3 regions of the Serratia surfactantfaciens genome follow, and region 2 is predicted to be linked to each of the others. Evidence: predicted binding sites of a transcription regulator. Region 2 holds the regulator's gene; each other region holds the start of a gene.
The links. The regulator PurR, encoded in region 2, represses purine synthesis genes. The targets are predictions, from matches to a motif close to CANGCAAACGTTTGCNTG.
Positions count from the first base shown of each region.

Region 1: the regulator PurR is predicted to act here: its motif matches at 1,753-1,770, upstream of purH (bifunctional phosphoribosylaminoimidazolecarboxamide formyltransferase/IMP cyclohydrolase).
Region 3: the regulator PurR is predicted to act here: its motif matches at 2,119-2,136, upstream of purT (formate-dependent phosphoribosylglycinamide formyltransferase).

Region 1 covers NZ_CP016948.1:4,760,246-4,764,388, forward strand. Annotated here, with positions in the region: gene purH (bifunctional phosphoribosylaminoimidazolecarboxamide formyltransferase/IMP cyclohydrolase) at 2-1,591, opposite strand; rRNA gene ATE40_RS22250 (16S ribosomal RNA) at 2,228-3,726, shown strand; gene actP (cation/acetate symporter ActP) at 3,851-4,143, opposite strand, start outside.
Region 2 covers NZ_CP016948.1:1,636,416-1,640,558, forward strand. Annotated here, with positions in the region: gene punC (purine nucleoside transporter PunC) at 1-787, opposite strand, end outside; gene punR (DNA-binding transcriptional activator PunR) at 911-1,855, shown strand; gene purR (HTH-type transcriptional repressor PurR) at 1,852-2,877, opposite strand; gene cydH (cytochrome bd-I oxidase subunit CydH) at 3,202-3,291, shown strand; gene sodB (superoxide dismutase [Fe]) at 3,354-3,932, opposite strand; gene ATE40_RS07860 (C40 family peptidase) at 4,132-4,143, opposite strand, start outside.
Region 3 covers NZ_CP016948.1:2,272,792-2,276,934, reverse strand. Annotated here, with positions in the region: gene ATE40_RS10740 (glycosyltransferase) at 1-542, shown strand, start outside; gene ATE40_RS10735 (YoaH family protein) at 605-850, shown strand; gene purT (formate-dependent phosphoribosylglycinamide formyltransferase) at 885-2,063, opposite strand; gene cspE (transcription antiterminator/RNA stability regulator CspE) at 2,310-2,519, shown strand; gene dbpA (ATP-dependent RNA helicase DbpA) at 2,667-4,049, shown strand; gene ATE40_RS10715 (YebG family protein) at 4,138-4,143, shown strand, end outside.

The sequences.
Region 1 (4,143 bases), 2.0 Mb from region 2:
ATTAATGGCGGAAGTGACGCATGTCGGTGAAGATCATCGCAATGCCGTGTTCGTTGGCGGCGGCGATCACTTCGTCGTCGCGGATCGAACCGCCCGGCTGGATCACGCAGGTGATGCCAACCGCCGCTGCGGCGTCGATGCCGTCGCGGAACGGGAAGAAGGCGTCGGAGGCCATGGCGGAGCCTTTTACTTCCAGCCCTTCGTCGCCCGCTTTGATGCCGGCGATCTTGGCGGAGTAAACGCGGCTCATCTGGCCGGCGCCTATGCCGATGGTCATATTGTCACGCGCATACACGATAGCGTTGGATTTCACGAACTTGGCCACTTTCCAGCAGAACAGCGCGTCACGCAGTTCCTGTTCGGTCGGCTGGCGCTCTGATACCACGCGCAGATCGCCGGCGGTCACCATGCCCAGATCGCGATCCTGCACCAGCAGCCCGCCGTTGACGCGTTTGAAGTCCAGCCCAGCCACGCGTTGCTGCCACTGGCCGCAGGCCAGCACGCGCACGTTCTGTTTGGCGGCCAGCAGGGAGCGCGCTTCCTGGGTGACGCTTGGCGCAATGATCACTTCCACGAACTGGCGGCTGATGATCGCCTGTGCGGTGGCGGCGTCCAGTTCGCGGTTAAAGGCGATGATGCCGCCGAAGGCGGAGGTCGGGTCGGTTTGGTAAGCACGCTCGTAGGCGGCCAGGATGTCGTCGCCGATCGCCACGCCGCAAGGGTTGGCGTGCTTGACGATCACGCAGGCCGGTTCGGCGAACTCTTTCACGCATTCCAGCGCGGCGTCGGTATCGGCGATGTTGTTATAGGACAGCGCTTTGCCTTGCAGCTGTTCGGCGGTCGCGACGGACGCTTCCTTTACCTCTTCCTCTATATAGAAGGCGGCCTGCTGGTGGCTGTTCTCACCGTAGCGCATATCCTGCTTCTTAATGTAGTTGAGGTTCAGGGTGCGCGGGAAGCGGCCGGACGGCTGCTCGGTCTCGCCGTGGTACGCCGGCACCAGCGCGCCGAAGTAGTTGGCGATCATGCTGTCGTAGGCGGCGGTGTGTTCGAAAGCTTTGATGGCGAGATCGAAACGGGTGGCATAGCGCAGCGAACCGTCGTTGTTGTCCATCTCGGTAATGATGGCGGCGTAGTCGCTGCTCTTCACTACGATGGCGACGTCTTTATGGTTCTTGGCGGCGGAGCGCACCATGGTCGGGCCGCCGATATCGATATTCTCGACCGCATCCTCCAGCGAGCAATCCGGGCGCGCCACGGTTTGGGCGAACGGGTACAGATTGACGACCACCATGTCGATAGGCTTGATGTCATGCTGATTCATGACGGCATCGTCCTGGCCGCGGCGGCCGAGAATGCCGCCGTGGACTTTAGGGTGCAGGGTTTTGACTCGTCCGTCCATCATTTCCGGGAAACCGGTGTAGTCGGAAACTTCGGTAACGGACAGACCGGCGTCTGCCAGCAGACGGGCGGTGCCGCCAGTGGAGAGCAGTTCAACGCCGCGCTGGGAAAGCGCTTCGGCGAATTCAACGATACCGGTTTTGTCAGACACGCTGAGCAGGGCCCGGCGGATTGGACGAGGTTGTTGCATGGTTTTATCCCTTGGCTTTGAGTCGCAATTAAAGAGCGTTACGTGAATGTCCACCTCGTTCTCTCTATAAAGCGCGGTTTTTTGCCTTATAAAGGGAGGGACAGGCACAAATTCAGGTAACGCCCCCATAAAAGGGGGATCGTTTCGTCGCGGGGAATTGTAGCGAAAACGTTTGCGTGGCGCTCGTAAATTTTCCGTACAAATCGCATCTGTGGATAACACTGTGTGCAAGTGGGTATAAGGCGGGGTTTTGCTGTGGAATGCAGCGAACGATCGTTTTTGCTGAAAATACCTGTTGCGGCCTGCGAGGAACTCCCTATAATGCGCCTCCATCGACACGGAACATGTGAACAACTTCACAGAGTATCCGGGGGTCGCAGAGAAAAAATCCTGAAAATTAGGGTTGACTCTGAAAGAGGAAAGCGTAATATACGCCACCTCGAGTTAGCAAGCGAAAGCGCCTAACTCACTGCTCTTTAACAATTTATCAGACAATCTGTGTGGGCACTCCACAAGACGATATCCAGCATCTTCGGATGCAAAAAAATATCAAGTCTTGAAGAGTGACTAACTGAAGTAAAATTCATGCAGTAAATCTTTGAGCATCGCTTCTCGAGTGGAAGCAAATCAAGCTTTTAATTGAAGAGTTTGATCATGGCTCAGATTGAACGCTGGCGGCAGGCTTAACACATGCAAGTCGAGCGGTAGCACAAGAGAGCTTGCTCTCTGGGTGACGAGCGGCGGACGGGTGAGTAATGTCTGGGAAACTGCCTGATGGAGGGGGATAACTACTGGAAACGGTAGCTAATACCGCATAACGTCGCAAGACCAAAGAGGGGGACCTTCGGGCCTCTTGCCATCAGATGTGCCCAGATGGGATTAGCTAGTAGGTGGGGTAATGGCTCACCTAGGCGACGATCCCTAGCTGGTCTGAGAGGATGACCAGCCACACTGGAACTGAGACACGGTCCAGACTCCTACGGGAGGCAGCAGTGGGGAATATTGCACAATGGGCGCAAGCCTGATGCAGCCATGCCGCGTGTGTGAAGAAGGCCTTCGGGTTGTAAAGCACTTTCAGCGAGGAGGAAGGTGGTGAACTTAATACGTTCATCAATTGACGTTACTCGCAGAAGAAGCACCGGCTAACTCCGTGCCAGCAGCCGCGGTAATACGGAGGGTGCAAGCGTTAATCGGAATTACTGGGCGTAAAGCGCACGCAGGCGGTTTGTTAAGTCAGATGTGAAATCCCCGGGCTCAACCTGGGAACTGCATTTGAAACTGGCAAGCTAGAGTCTCGTAGAGGGGGGTAGAATTCCAGGTGTAGCGGTGAAATGCGTAGAGATCTGGAGGAATACCGGTGGCGAAGGCGGCCCCCTGGACGAAGACTGACGCTCAGGTGCGAAAGCGTGGGGAGCAAACAGGATTAGATACCCTGGTAGTCCACGCTGTAAACGATGTCGATTTGGAGGTTGTGCCCTTGAGGCGTGGCTTCCGGAGCTAACGCGTTAAATCGACCGCCTGGGGAGTACGGCCGCAAGGTTAAAACTCAAATGAATTGACGGGGGCCCGCACAAGCGGTGGAGCATGTGGTTTAATTCGATGCAACGCGAAGAACCTTACCTACTCTTGACATCCAGAGAACTTAGCAGAGATGCTTTGGTGCCTTCGGGAACTCTGAGACAGGTGCTGCATGGCTGTCGTCAGCTCGTGTTGTGAAATGTTGGGTTAAGTCCCGCAACGAGCGCAACCCTTATCCTTTGTTGCCAGCGGTTCGGCCGGGAACTCAAAGGAGACTGCCAGTGATAAACTGGAGGAAGGTGGGGATGACGTCAAGTCATCATGGCCCTTACGAGTAGGGCTACACACGTGCTACAATGGCATATACAAAGAGAAGCGACCTCGCGAGAGCAAGCGGACCTCATAAAGTATGTCGTAGTCCGGATTGGAGTCTGCAACTCGACTCCATGAAGTCGGAATCGCTAGTAATCGTAGATCAGAATGCTACGGTGAATACGTTCCCGGGCCTTGTACACTGGCGGGCAGTGTGGGGTCTCCCCATGCGAGAGTAGGACACTGCCAGGCATCAAACAAAGCCGAAAGCCCTGAACTGACGTTCAGGGCTTTTTGCTATGCGTAAAAAACAAAAAAGCGCAGCTACGCTGCGCTGCTTTACCCAACTTCTCTCCGACAGGCAGCCAGAGAAAAGGCCCCGAAGGGCCTTTGATTAGGGTGTGTTTGCTTTTTTCACTTATTATTCGGTTAATGCGAGCTGCCCTGAGAGATGCCCAGTCCGGTTTGCGAACGGACAAACTGGGCCCGGAAGCGTTCCCTTTCTTGCTGTCCAGCCAGCGAGCCGTCGGTTATCGAGAACAGCCAGGTGCCGACAAAGGCCACGATCATCGAGAACAGCGCCGGATATTCATACGGATAAATCGGTTTTTCATGGCCGAGGATCTGCACCCAGATCGTCGGGCCGAGGATCATCAGTATCACCGCCGTCAGCAGGCCCAGCCAGCCGCCAATCATCGCGCCACGGGTAGTCAAACGCGACC
Region 2 (4,143 bases):
CGCGGCAGCCGTAGCCGCCCAGCAGGAAGGCCAGCGTTTGCGGCACATAGCTCAGACCGATGTCGCTCGGGCTATAGCCCATATCGCCGAGGATGAACGGCGAACCGGTCAGCCAGGCGAAGAAACCGGCCGAGCAGGCGGCGTACATCGCGACGTTGCCGCTGAACACCGGAGATTTCAACAGTTGCCAGAAGCTGACGCCGTTTTTCGGCGCGTCGGCGGCGGGTTGCGTTTTGGCGCGCTCTTTGAGCATCAACGTCGGCAGCAGCAGCAGCGCGGTGATCACCAACAGCGCGGCGAAGATCGCCCGCCAGCTGGCGTGGTTCAGCAGCCAGGCGCCAAGCAGCGGGGCCAACGCCGGTGACAGCGCCACCAGCGGCATTATGGTGGCGAACACGCGATTGGCCTGACCTTCACGATAACGGTCGACCACCAGCGCTTGCCAGATGGCGGTGGCGGAACAGACGCCGACCGCCTGAATAAAGCGCAGGATCCACAGCTGCAGGGCGTTTTCCACCCACAGCATGCCGAGGCAGCCGAGGGCGAACAGCGTCAGGCCAATCAATAATACCGGTTTACGCCCCAGGCGATCGGAGAGCGGCCCCCACAGCAGCTGCGCGAAGGCGAAGCCGGCCAGGAAGATGCTCAGGCTGGCGCTCACGGCGCCGGCGGAGATTTGCAGTTCTTCGCGCATGGCGCCGAAGGCAGGCAGATACATATCGGTCGCCAGATAACCCAACATGCTCAGGCCGGCGAGGTAGAACATAAAGCCAAAAGAATTTCGCATGGTATTTCTCGTTAATATTTTAGTATCGCAGGTTTTTAGCGCCGGCCAGTGTATCCGGCTGGATCTCTGCTTGTGAAACGGTAATATTTGCAAAGTGCTGTTAAAAAAATTGAAGGCAAAGCGATGTGGTCTGAATATTCACTTGAAGTCGTCGACGCGGTAGCGCGCACCGGCAGTTTCAGCGCGGCGGCGCAGGAGCTGCACCGGGTGCCGTCGGCGGTGAGTTATACCGTGCGGCAGCTGGAGCAATGGCTGGCGGTGCCGCTGTTTGAGCGGCGTCACCGCGATGTGGAGCTGACGCCGGCCGGTGCGTTGTTTATCAAGGATGCGCGAGCTGTTATCAAAAAAATGCTCGACACCCGCCGGCACTGTCAGCAGGTGGCCAACGGTTGGCGCGGTCAGCTGAATATCGCGGTGGATATCATCGTCAAACCGCAGCGCAGCCGCCAGCTGGTGCTGGATTTCTACCGCCATTTCCCCGACGTCGAGTTGATGCTGCAACCCGAGGTGTTCAACGGCGTCTGGGATGCGCTGGCGGACGGCAGGGCGGACATGGCGATCGGCGCCACGCGTGCGGTGCCGGTCGGCGGCGGTTTTGCCTTCCGCGACATGGGCTATATGAACTGGCTGTGCGTAGTCAGCCCGCAACACCCGCTGGCGCAGCTGGCGGGGCCGCTGCATGACGATCAGTTGCGGCCGTACCCTTCGCTTTGTCTGGAGGACACCTCGCGCAATTTGCCCAAGCGCGTCACCTGGACGCTGGATAACCAGCGGCGGCTGGTGGTGCCGGACTGGACGTCGGCGCTCGACTGTTTGTGCGCCGGGCTGTGCGTCGGCATGATGCCGGCACATCGGGCGCTGCCGCTGGTGCAGCGCGGTGAGCTGAAGGCGTTGCAGCTGCAGCAGCCGTTTCCCGCCAGCCCTTGCTGCCTGACCTGGCAGCAGGATAAACCGTCACCGGCGATGAGTTGGCTACTGGCGTATCTGGGCGATGGGGAGACGCTGAATCAGGAGTGGCTGAGCGAGGCGGCGCCGGAAGCCGTGCAGGCTTCCGGCTCAGGGGATTAGCGGCGGTAGTCGATGAACGGGCCATCGGCGACCGAGCGGCGTTCGATCAGCTTCGGATGCACTTCGATCACCTGCGACTCTTCGCGCTTGCTGATGATGCGATCCAGCAGCATGGTGAAGGCCATTTCGCCCAGGCGTTCTTTCGGCTGATGAATGGTGGTCAGCGCCGGGGTGAAGTAGCGGGCGTTGCGCACGTTGTCGTAGCCGATTACGGAAATATCCTGCGGCACCCGCAGCCCCAGCTCGTCGGCGGCGCAGATGGCGCCCATCGCCATGATGTCACCGCCGCAGAATACTGCGGTCGGCCGCTGTTTTTGCGACAGGATCTGGTGCATCGCCTTGTAACCGGATTCCGGCTCGAAGTCGCCCTGTACGATCCACTCTTCGCGAATGTCGATCTGCGCTTCCTGCAGCGCTTTCATAAAGCCCTGATGGCGGCCGCCGCCGGTGTTGCGCGACAGCTGGCCCGGGATGGCGCCGATATCGCGGTGGCCGCGTTCGATCAGATAACGGCCGGCGAGATAGCCGCCTTCGAAGGCGTTATCGATGATGGTGTCGGTGAAGTCGCCGCGCGCCGCACCCCAGTCCATCACCACCATCGGGATGTTACGGTAGTCTTCCAGCATGCCCAGCAGCTGATCCGGGTATTCGGAACACATCACCAGCAGGCCGTCGACGCGCTTTTGCGCCAGCATCGCCAGGTAGGCGCGCTGTTTGTCCAGGTTGTTGTGCGAGTTGCACAGGATCAGGGTGTAGCCTTTGCTGTAGCAACTGTTTTCCACCGCTTCGATCACTTCGGCGAAGTAGGGGGCTTCACTCGAGGTGGCCAGCAGGCCGATCGACTTGGTGTGATTGACTTTCAGGCTGCGCGCCACGGCGCTCGGCGAGTAGTGCAGTTCTTTGATGGCGGCCCACACGGCCGCTTTGGTCTCTTCGGCGACGAAACGAGTCTTATTGATGACGTGCGAAACGGTGGTGGTGGAAACGCCCGCGCGTTTGGCCACATCTTTAATCGTTGCCATGTAAGGAATGACTCCTGAACTCACATGTTTACAGCATGTAAGTGTGATGTTAATCGTTTGCCTACGTAGATCCTTCTCCAGAGAAGCGAAAACTGAGTTTTTAGTGTGTTGAAGTCTTCAGCGCTTAATCAGGAGGGGCATGGATGCCGGTACGCAGTTGTGAACTGCGAATTTTGTCGCATATTGAGCAAAAGTGGAAGAGGTAATCGATATTATAAACCGGGAAATGATAACAAGATTTTATCGGCGAACTGTGGGAAAATGATTTGACGTACTAATTGTACGCCTTTTATCCTTAGGAAAGCCCATTTTAAAGGAGTTGTCATGGATACCGAATTGAAGATGTCGCTGTTCACCACCGTTTGCGCGCTGGCGGTCATTATCGCTTTCAGCTTCGTTGCCGCGTTGAACTGATTTCCCCCCGGCGCTAAAAAAGGCGCAGCCTGGCTGCGCCTCGTCACATCAGAAACCTGTGCTTACGCCAGGTTTTCCGCTGCGAAGGTCCAGTTGACCAACGCCCAGAAGTTTTCCAGGTATTTTGGACGCGCATTGCGGTAATCGATGTAATACGCGTGTTCCCACACGTCAACGGTCAGCAGCGGTTTGTCTTCACCGGTCAGCGGGGTTGCCGCGTTAGAGGTGTTGACGATCGCCAGCGCGCCGTCCGGTTTTTTCACCAGCCAGGTCCAGCCGGCGCCGAAGTTTTTCACGGCGGCATCGGTGAACTGCTCTTTGAACGCAGCGAAAGAGCCGAAGGACTTGACGATCGCCGCCGCCAGTTCGCCCTGCGGTTCACCGCCGCCCTGTGGCGACAGGCAGTGCCAGTAGAAGGTGTGGTTCCACACCTGCGCGGCGTTGTTGAACACGCCGCCGTTAGAGGTCTTGATGATCTCTTCGAGCGATTTGCCCTCGAACTCGCTGCCTTTCACCAGGTTGTTCAGGTTAACCACGTAGGTGTTGTGGTGTTTGCCGTAGTGGTATTCCAGGGTTTCGGCGGAGATGTGCGGCTCGAGCGCGTTTTTCTCATACGGTAATACAGGTAATTCAAACGACATTGCTTCCTCCTTTACAGCGCCATGTGCTTCCCGCCGGGGCGGGAACCGGATGGGCCGTTTTTTATTGTGGTCATTCAATCTTAACAATTTTCACCATAAAAAACAGGAGGAAAAGCGAGAAATGCGCGTGGGGAAGTGCGATGGGCGATAGCTTGAGCAGGCGGTTGCGACCGGGGCCGCAACCGCGCAGAGCGGGAAATTAACGAATGGT
Region 3 (4,143 bases), 640 kb from region 2:
TGAAATCGCGAAAATTTATTCACGTTGTATGGCTGGCGATATATCGCCTCGATTTTATCCGCCGGCATCAGCTTTATTTTGAACCAGGGTTACATCATCAGGATATTCCCTGGACGACCGAAGTCATGTTTAATGCCCAGCGGGTCAAGTATTTAAGCACGCCGCTGTACCGTCAACGGGTGCACGATAAGTCGATCAGCAATCGTCGCCGCACCGGCAAAGCAAACGTGGATTATCAACGCCACTATATGAAAATCGTCGAAATGCTGGAGCGGCTCAACCTGCGCTATGCAGGCAGCATTGCCATTCGTCCGGCTTTCCACTGGCAAATCACCCGCGAAGCGTTGGGCATTTGCCATAGCATTCGTCGTGAGCCGGATCCGCTTGCCCAGAATCAGATTACCGAAGAGTTTTATCAGCGCGGCATCGACAGAGCGATGTCCGCCAATGCGCGCGGCGTGAAGCAGGGGTGGCATGTCATGCTGTGGCGGCATCGCCTGAAGCAGTGGCGCAGCGATAACGGCTGTTCGCAACCGGCCTGAGGCTTGGGATCCGCCGCATTAGCGCGTATACTCCTTCTCCCTTTTGCCGGAGAGAACGACACATGCATGCAGGTATGCCATTACTGAGTCACGCGGAGCAGCAGGAAGCGGCGGATCGCATCCATCAACTGATGGAGCAGGGCATGAGCAGCGGTGAAGCCATTGCTCGCGTTGCGCAGGAAATTCGTGAGAAGCATCAGGGCGCTCAGGTTGCGGTATTGTTCGATGACGATGATGAAGACGAGCAGCATGAAGTCGCGCCGGATGCGTCGTTGGATGACGATGCCGAAGAAGACGAAGATTATTGATGTTATCGGGGCCGCGTAAGCGGCCCCGTCAGTTTCAGCTTTCAACCGCCACGGCGGCGGCGGCCTGCTTCGCTCGCTCCACCGCGTGTTCAGTGGTGTCCGCGGTGGCCAGCGCAACGCCAAGACGGCGTTGCCCGGCGATTTCCGGTTTGCCGAACAGACGCAGCTGGTTGTACCCGCGCAATGCGTTTTCCAACCCGCTGAAACGCACATCGCTGCTGGTGAGCTGCGGCAGGATCACCGCCGAGGCGGAAGGGCCGAACTGGCGAATGGCGCCGATCGGCAAGCCGAGAAACGCGCGAACGTGCAGGGCGAACTCGGACAGATCCTGTGAAATCAAAGTGACCATGCCGGTATCATGCGGGCGTGGCGACACTTCGCTGAAGATCACGTCGTCGCCACAGACGAACAGCTCCACGCCGAACAGGCCGAAACCGCCCAGGGCTTTCACGACTTTCTCCGCGATCGCCTGAGCGCGGTTCAGCGCCGTGGCCGACATGCGCTGCGGCTGCCAGGATTCGCGATAATCTCCGTCTTCCTGACGATGCCCGATCGGCTCGCAGAAATGCACGCCATCCACTGCGCTGATGGTCAGCAGCGTAATTTCAAAGTCAAATCTTACCAGCCCTTCGACGATCACTCTGCCGCCGCCGGCCCGGCCGCCCTGTTGGGCATAATCCCAGGACTGTTGCAACTGGTCGGGCGTGCGGATCAGGCTTTGGCCTTTACCGGAGGAGCTCATCACCGGTTTGACGATGCACGGGTAGCCGATATGTTCAACCGCCTGGCGGAAGGCGGCCTCGCTGTCGGCAAAGCGATAGCTCGAGGTGGGCAAACCGAGATCTTCCGCCGCCAGACGGCGAATGCCTTCGCGGTTCATGGTCAGGCGCGTGGCTTCGGCGCAGGGCACGACGCGGTGCCCTTGATGTTCAAGCTCCACCAGCATGGCGGTGGCGATCGCTTCGATTTCGGGAACGATATAGTCCGGCCGTTCTTGTTCGATAACGGCTTTCAGCGCGTCGCCGTCCAGCATATTGATGACGTGGCTGCGGTGCGCCACATGCATGGCGGGCGCATCGGCGTAGCGATCGACGGCGATCACTTCCAGACCTAGGCGCTGGCATTCAATGGCGACTTCTTTGCCCAACTCGCCGGAGCCGAGCAACATGACGCGGGTGGCGGAAGGGCGCAGGGCGGTTCCAATCGTTAACATAGTTTCGTACCTGGATCGGTGAAAGTAAGCGGATTGATGATCGGCGGGCAGTATATACGAAAACGATTGCGTGCACAGCCGTCGCGCCAGTTTTGTTGCTAACTGACTGTTTTTATAACAAGCAGAAATATTTGCCCTGCATGGGCGATTATGCGTTAATAACCGACGGCGAAAGAAGGCCTACTTATCACAAGGTTTTCGCGTCTCGTGCCGTCAAGGCAGGTTTATCAAGTAAAGGAAACACAAATGAGCAAGATCACTGGTCACGTTAAATGGTTCAACGAAAGCAAAGGTTTCGGCTTCATTACCCCTGCCGATGGCTCTAAAGACGTTTTCGTGCATTTTTCCGCTATCGTTAGCGATGGTTTCAAGACCCTGGCTGAAGGCCAGCAGGTTGAGTTCTCCATCCAGGACAGCCAACGTGGCCCGGCTGCAGCCAACGTCGTTGCTATTTAACGACAGCGTTGCCAAGAAACCCGCCGCCGGCGGGTTTTTTTATGCCCGCAGCCCGTAACGCCGCCCATCTCTGTTATCATTTACCGCTGATTCGGCGCTAACCTGCGGGCGCGCCGCCATTTCATTCGCCATATAAGAGTTATCGCCGTGAGCACAGTTTCTTTTTCTTCCCTGCCGCTGCCAGCCGAACAGTTGGCCAACCTCAACGAACTGGGGTACGCCGAAATGACGCCGGTGCAGGCCGCCGCGTTGCCCGCCATCCTGCAAGGGCGGGACGTGCGCGCCAAGGCGAAAACCGGCAGCGGTAAAACGGCGGCGTTCGGCATTGGCCTGCTGAACAGCATCGTCGTCGGTCAGGTCGCCACACAGGCGCTGGTGCTTTGCCCGACCCGCGAGCTGGCCGATCAGGTCAGCAAAGAGCTGCGCCGCCTGGCGCGTTTCACGCAGAACATCAAGATCCTGACGCTGTGCGGCGGCCAGCCGATGGGGCCACAGCTCGATTCGCTGGTGCATGCGCCACACATCGTGGTGGGGACGCCGGGCCGTATCCAGGAGCACCTGCGCAAGAAAACGCTGCAGTTGGACGAGCTGAAAATGCTGGTGCTGGATGAGGCCGATCGCATGCTGGACATGGGGTTTGCCGACGATATCGACGATGTTATCAGCTACACGCCGCCGCAGCGCCAGACGTTGCTGTTCTCCGCCACTTATCCGGCGGGCATCGAGCGCATCAGCGAGCGCGTTCAGCGCCAGCCGCTGAGCGTCGAGGTGGACGATGGCGAAGCGCAGACTTCCATCGAACAACGCTTCTATGAGACTACCCGCGATCAGCGCCCGGCGCTGCTGGTGTCGGCGATTCGCCATCATCAACCCGCGTCCTGCGTGGTGTTCTGCAATACCAAGCGCGATTGCCAGACGGTGCTTGAAGCCCTGGAGGCCCGCAACATCAGCGCACTGGCGCTGCATGGCGATCTGGAGCAGCGCGATCGCGATCAGGTGTTGGTACGTTTCGCCAACCGCAGTTGCCGGGTGTTGGTGGCGACCGACGTCGCCGCTCGCGGCCTGGATATCAAAGAGCTGGAGCTGGTGGTTAACTACGAGCTGGCGTTCGATCCCGAAGTGCATGTGCACCGCATTGGCCGCACCGGCCGCGCCGGCCTGAGCGGACTGGCGGTCAGCCTGTGCACGCCGCAGGAAATGGCGCGGGCGCACGCGATTGAAGATTATCTGCAGATGAGCGTCGATTGGGCACCGGTGTCCGAGCTGAGCGGGGCGGCGAGCGGTTCGCTGGAAGCGGAGATGGTGACGCTATGCATCGACGGCGGCCGTAAGGCGAAAATCCGTCCCGGCGATATCCTTGGCGCGTTGACCGGCGACGCCGGGCTGACGGCGGCGGAAGTGGGCAAGATCGACATGTTCCCGGTGCACGCCTATGTCGCTATTCGCAAGGCCAGCGCGCGCAAGGCGCTGCAACAGCTGCAGCAGGGTAAAATCAAAGGCAAAAGCTGCAAGGTACGGCTGCTGAAATAAGCCGAAGGCGGGTGGCGGTTTGCCTTCCCGCCATTATCTATTTATACTGTATATAATTACAGTCATTTGAGTATTTGAGGACGCACGCATGGCG